2 linked regions of the Haloactinospora alba genome follow. The protein of the gene in region 1 interacts with the protein of each later gene in a pairwise test. Links are inferred from orthologs where the notes say so. Each region holds a gene or a part of one and is shown in the gene's direction. Other genes may lie near its edges.

Region 1 (3,071 bases):
ACCTCCGAGGACGGTGACGTCATCGGGGTCGTCTCCGTGGGGATAGCGGTCTCCGAGATCGAGGGGGCCGCTGTGCGGGCGGCCAGCGTAGCCGCGGGCGCCGCTGTGGTGGTGCTGGTGGGCGGAGCGCTCGGGGCGTGGGTGATATCCCGCCGGGTGCGCGCTAAGACCCACGGGCTCGAGCCGCGCGAGATCACCCAACTACTGGAGCACCGCGAAGCGCTGCTGCACGCCATCCGCGAGGGCGTGCTCGCCGTGACCGCCGAGGGAGAGGTGGAGTTAGCCAACCAGCCCGCCCGCGACATGCTCGGGCTGGATGCGCACTGTGTGGGGCGTTCCCTGGCGACGCTGGGGCTGGAGTCCGGCATCCACGACATCCTCAGCGGGGCGCGCAGCGGAAACGACCAGATGGCCATGGTCGGCTCACGCATCCTGGTGTGCAACCGCCGGGACACCGGGGACGGGCGTGCTGTTGTCACCATGCGTGACCATACCGAGTTGATGCGGTTGTCCGACGAACTCGACGGTGCCCGCACCGTAACGCGGGGGCTGAGAGCGCAGAGCCACGAGTTCACCAACCGCATCCACACGGTGGCGGGAATGCTGGACCTGGGCTCGGTGGAACAGGCGCGTTCCTATCTCACCGAACTGTCCCCGTCCCACGACCGGGCGGGAAGTGAGATCACGGGCCGCATCAACGACGTCGCCCTGGCGGCGTTGGTGATGGCCAAATCCGCTCAAGCCTCCGAACAGGGGCTACGCCTGGATCTGGCGCCGGTCACCCGCATCCCGGCCGAACTGGGAACCGACGTACGCGAGGAAGTGCTGCTGGTGGTGGGCAACCTCCTGGACAATGCTCTGGAGGCGGCGGGAGCAGGCGGGTGGGTGGAGCTGCTCCTGCTCGCCCACGAGGGTCCGCAGACACCGCCCCTGCTCGAGGTTCGCGTGAGCGATTCCGGGCCGGGGATCGCCGATGCGGTGGCCGACGGCCTCTTCGCCGCCGGCACCAGTACCAAGGCCGCCTCCACCGCCGGTGGCGACGACCGAAGCCACCGGGGGATGGGGTTGGCGCTCGTCCGCCACGCCTGTGCCCGTCGCGGCGGGTGGATCACCGTCGACACCGACGGCGAGACCGCCTTCACCGCCTACGTACCATTAGCCGCGGCTCCGCCGGAAGACAGGACGGACGCGCTCGGATCCCCCGAGGACACGCGGGAGGGAGGAGAAGCGTGATATCGGTTCTCATCGTTGACGACGACGCCCGGGTGGCACGGAACCACAGCGATCTCGTGTCCTCCATCCCCGGATTCCGGGTGGCCGGTATCGCCGCCACCGGCCGGGACAGCCTGGATGCGGTCGCCGAGCACCGGCCGGACCTTGTCCTGCTGGACCTGTTCCTGCCCGACCTCTCCGGTATCACGGTGCTTCAGGAACTGCGGGGCCCCGAGCGCCCCGAGGAGGAGCGCGTCGATGTCCTGGTGATCACCGCGCTTCGGGATGTGGACAATGTCCGCGCCGCCATGCGCAGCGGCGTCGTGCACTACCTTCTCAAGCCTTTCCCGCTGGGGTCGCTGCGTGACCAGCTGGAGCGTTACCGGAGCGCGCGCAGCAAGCTCACCCGCATCGATGAGGCGACCCAGCGCGACGTCGACGACCTGTTCGGCCTGCTGCGCCCCGCGTCGCGAAACGAGCTCCCCAAAGGAATGAGCCAGGCGACGGCCCGACTTGTCGCCGACACACTGCGCCAGGCCGAAAGCGACCTGTCCGCAGCCGATGTCGCAAAGCGCACCGGGACAGCCCGGGTCACTGCTCGGCGCTATCTGGAGCACCTGTGCGGCGAGGGGCGGGCGACGTTGCACATGCGCTACGGTTCGGCCGGTCGACCCGAACACCGTTACCACTGGGCGGAATGATCCCGGCGCCGAGGCCCGCCAGGCGGCTGGGAAACGAGACTGCCACGGGTCCGCGGGTTTCTCCGGGTGTCGGCGCGCATTCGGCGCAACCCACCGGACGCAGCCGTTCCGGCCGCGGCAGCTCGCACGACGCAACCGAGCACCGTCGACCCGTTCCTCCAAGCCGAAGGCGCTTCCTCCGAAGTGGTGCGGGTGGGGCGGGCGGGGCTCGAACCCGCGACGCAGGGATTATGAGTCCCTTGCTCTGACCTGCTGAGCTACCGCCCCATGGATACCCCTAGTGACCAGGAGTGACGCCACTGCAGGGGATTTTACCTGAGTTGCGCGGCGGTCGCACAGCGGAGGATTGGGCCACGAACCGAAACGCGAAAGGACCGCTATGCCCTCCGCCCGGAACCGCAGCCCCGAGACCATCAGCAAGTACCGAGGGACGATCGAGAAATCTTCCAATTCCAGGTCGACCATGGCCGACGCGCCACCCTGCCAAGTGTCGACACCCGGCTCTTCGTGCTGAGCCCCCATCAGGGTTCGTGGGAGCACCATCCGCGCCTCGCCATCGACGGCTCCCCCAGGCGGGATCTCCTCACCTTCGTCCACGCACGGGAGATACTCCTACTCCATACGCATCCCCACTATGCCAAGCATCAGCAGCCCGACGTTGATCAGGAAAAACACGACTCCGAGCCAGAACCCCCACAGGGCGAGAACTCTGCCGCGTAGCTGGTGGGTGTGAGTCACCCGTAGCGCGTAGGCACCGGTCAGCGCGGCTCCGGCGGGCAACAAGGTGACCAGTCCGAACAACGGGAATGTCGTGACCACTCCGAGAATGCCCAGCACGAACGACGTGACCGCCCATCCGGAGCGGCGCGGGAAATAGTGGAGGTTGGGGTAGGTCATATGTCCTCACGGTAGATGAGAGGGCCGCCCCGAGTTCGGGGCGACCTATTCCCACGTGCGTGGGGCTCACATCTCCCGGGGAGAGATCCCACCGGGCAGCAAGGGTCCATCCCCGCGTGCGCGGGGAGCATGGAGCCGAGCTGCTTTCGTCCGACCGGAAGCTGGGTCCATCCCCGCGTGCGCGGGGAGCATGTGTGCGCCCTGGGGGCATTGTCGGCTTCCACGGGTCCATCCCCGCGTGCGCGGGGAGCATCGCACCGC
Region 2 (3,070 bases), on another replicon or contig:
AGATCATCGGGATGCAGCCCGAGGCGAACTGGATCACCCGCGCCCCCAGCCTGAAACGCAAAGCCGTCCTCCTCGCCAAGGTCCAGGACGAGGCCGGCCACGGCCTGTACCTGTACAGCGCCGCCGAGACCCTGGGCACCAGCCGCGCCGAGATGCTGGACCTGCTGCACGAGGGGCGGCAGAAGTACTCCTCCATCTTCAACTACCCCACCCTCACCTGGGCCGACGTGGGGGTGATCGGCTGGCTCGTGGACGGCGCCGCGATCACCAACCAGGTGCCGCTGTGCCGCTGCTCCTACGGCCCCTACGCCCGCGCCATGGTGCGCATCTGCAAGGAGGAGAGCTTCCACCAGCGCCAGGGGTTCGAGATCCTGCACGTGCTGGCGCGCGGCACACCCGCCCAGCGGGAGATGGCCCAGGACGCGGTGAACCGGTGGTACTGGCCGTCCCTGATGATGTTCGGACCGCCCGACGCCGAGTCGGCCCACTCCGACACCTCGATGGCCTACGGGATCAAACGCTTCTCCAACGACGAGCTGCGGCAGAAGTTCGTGGACATGATCGTGCCGCAGGCCGAGGCGCTCGGCCTCACCCTTCCCGACGCCGACCTCGTCTGGAACGAGCGGCGGGGCCACTACGACTTCGGCGAGATCGACTGGAGCGAGTTCAAACAGGTCCTCAAGGGCAACGGCCCGTGCAACCGGCAGCGGCTGGAACGCCGCCGCGCCGCGCACGCCGACGGCGCCTGGGTGCGGGAGGCGGCACGCGCGCACGCCGCCAACCGGGCAGCGCGCACGCGAGAGGAGGCGACACCGTGACCGATGACGACACGGGGCAGCGGAGCCACGACGACACCCGCGACTGGCCGCTGTGGGAGGTGTTCGTACGCGCCCGGCGGGGAATGTCGCACGTACACGTGGGCAGCCTGCACGCCGCCGACGCCGAGCACGCCCTGTACAACGCCCGCGACCTGTACACCCGCCGGGGCGAGGGAGTCAGCGTGTGGGTGGTGCCCTCGGCGCGGATCACCGCCTCCGCGCCGGAGAACAAGGCGTCCTTCTTCGACCCGGCGGACGACAAGGTGTACCGGCATCCGACCTTCTACGAGGTACCGGAAGGGGTCGAGCACCTGTGAACGCAGAGGACGCCCCCGACCGCGTCGGGGCACGCGCCGTCACCGCCGACACCGCCGCCGTGTCCTACCTGCTGCGGCTGGGCGACGACGCCCTCGTCGCCAGCCACCGGCTCGCCGAGCTGGTCACCCGAGCGCCCCAGCTCGAGGAGGACGTGGCGCTGTCCAACATCTCCCTGGACCTGCTGGGCCAGGCCCGCCTGCTGCTGAGCTACGCCGGCCGGCTGGAGGAACAGCTCACCGGGGTGCTGCGCACCGAGGACGAGCTGGCCTACCTGCGCGACGAGAGCCAGTTCGTCAACTGCCGCCTCGTGGAGTTCCCCAACACCGACTTCGCGCACACCGTCGCGCGCCAGCTGCTGTTCTCCGCCTACGCCGTGGAGCTGTACACGGCGCTGGGCGGCTCCACCGACGGTGAGCTCGCCGGCATCGCCGCCAAAGCCGTCAAGGAAGCCGCCTACCACCGCGACCACGCGGCCCGGTGGACCGTGCGGCTCGGCGACGGGACCGGGGAGAGCGCCCGCCGAATGACCCGGGCCCTGGAGGCGCTGTGGCCCTACACCGCCGAGGTGTTCGCCTCCGACGGGGTGGCCCGCGCGGTCTCCGGCACCGGTTTCGGCACCGACCCCGCCGGGCTGCGCCCCGCCTGGGACGCGTTCCTGGACGGGGTGCTCGCCGAGGCGGGGCTGCAGCGCCCGGCGGTCGCCCCCGTCGCCGGCCTGGGCGGGCTGGGCGGCCGCGACGGGGTGCACACCGAACCGTTCGGCTACCTCCTGGCCGAGATGCAGCACCTGCACCGTTCCCACCCGGGAGCCCAGTGGTGACCCGCGTCCCCGATCCCCGCAGCGCGGAGGAGGCGCGCGGCATCGCCGCCGAGGTGCGCGACCCGGAGCTGCCCATGGTGAACCTCGCTGACCTGGGCATCCTGCGCCGGGTGGAGTGTGACGCCGCGGGGACCGTCACGGTGACCGTCACCCCCACCTACGCCGGGTGCCCCGCCATGGACGCCATCCGCGACGACATCCGCGCCGCGCTGGCCGAGCACGGCTACACCAGCGTCGAGGTGCGCACCGAACTCACCCCGGCGTGGTCGACCGACCGGATCACCCCCGAGGGCCGCCGCAAACTCGCCGAGCACGGGATCGCGCCGCCCACGGGCGCGGCCCCCGCCGGCGGCGGCCGCCGGGTGGGGGTGGAACTGTCCGTGCGCTGCCCGCACTGCGGCTCCCTGGACACCCGGGAGGTGAGCCGGTTCGGCTCCACCGCCTGCAAGGCCCTCTACTCCTGCGGCTCCTGCCGCGAACCGTTCGACCACGTGAAACCGTTGTAGCGGGGGGACCATGACCGCCGAGACCGGGGAGCGCACCACCGGCGCCGCCCACCAGGGCACGTTCCACCCGCTGGCGGTGGCAGCCGTCGACCGGCTGACCGAGGACTCGGTGGCCGTGACGTTCGACGTGCCGCCGGAGCTGGCCGAGACGTTCAGCTTCACCCAGGGGCAGCACCTCACCCTGCGGTGCGTCCTGGACGGCCGCGAGGTGCGCCGGAACTACTCCATCTGCTCCCCCGCCCCCGACGGGCCGCTGCGCATCGGGGTGAAACGGCTCCCCGGCGGGGCCTTCTCCCAGCACGCCACCACGGCGCTGCGGCCGGGCGACGTGCTGGACGTGCTCCCGCCGACCGGGCGGTTCAGCACCGCGCTGGAACCGGAGTCGGCCCGCAGGCACGTGGCCGTGGCCGGCGGCAGCGGCGTCACCCCGGTGTTCTCCCTGGTGGCGACCACGCTGGCCGCCGAACCGCGCAGCACGTTCACCCTGGTGTACGCCAACCGGTGGGCGCGCGACGCGATGCTGCTGGAGGAGCTGCAGGACCTCAAGGACCGCTACCCGAGCCGGTTCCAGCTGCTGCACGTCCTCAGCCGCGAGGCGGGCGAGTCGC

The links.
Region 2: the proteins of FHX37_RS05205 (region 1) and paaC interact in binary tests that used the Escherichia coli proteins (3 or more experiments, as listed by UniProt). The link is inferred for Haloactinospora alba from one-to-one orthologs.

What each region holds. Positions count from the first base shown.
Region 1 is NZ_VFQC01000001.1:1,129,381-1,132,451, reverse strand. Bases 72-3,071 are described here. They hold FHX37_RS05205 (response regulator), read left to right. Parts: upstream 72-1,229; coding sequence 1,230-1,913; downstream 1,914-3,071. Other genes in these bases: FHX37_RS05195 (hypothetical protein), read right to left, coding at 2,526-2,810; FHX37_RS05210 (ATP-binding protein), read left to right, coding at 72-1,233. In the rest of the region: more of FHX37_RS05210, read left to right, coding at 1-71. UniProt on the Escherichia coli protein: Member of the two-component regulatory system DpiA/DpiB, which is essential for expression of citrate-specific fermentation genes and genes involved in plasmid inheritance.
Region 2 is NZ_VFQC01000003.1:421,449-424,518, reverse strand. The notes cover bases 45-3,043. They hold paaC (1,2-phenylacetyl-CoA epoxidase subunit PaaC), read left to right. Parts: upstream 45-1,131; coding sequence 1,132-1,956; downstream 1,957-3,043. Other genes in these bases: paaE (1,2-phenylacetyl-CoA epoxidase subunit PaaE), read left to right, coding at 2,473-3,043; paaD (1,2-phenylacetyl-CoA epoxidase subunit PaaD), read left to right, coding at 1,950-2,462; paaB (1,2-phenylacetyl-CoA epoxidase subunit PaaB), read left to right, coding at 815-1,135; paaA (1,2-phenylacetyl-CoA epoxidase subunit PaaA), read left to right, coding at 45-818. In the rest of the region: more of paaA, read left to right, coding at 1-44; more of paaE, read left to right, coding at 3,044-3,070. UniProt on the Escherichia coli protein: Component of 1,2-phenylacetyl-CoA epoxidase multicomponent enzyme system which catalyzes the reduction of phenylacetyl-CoA (PA-CoA) to form 1,2-epoxyphenylacetyl-CoA. The subunit C may be essential for structural integrity of the alpha subunit.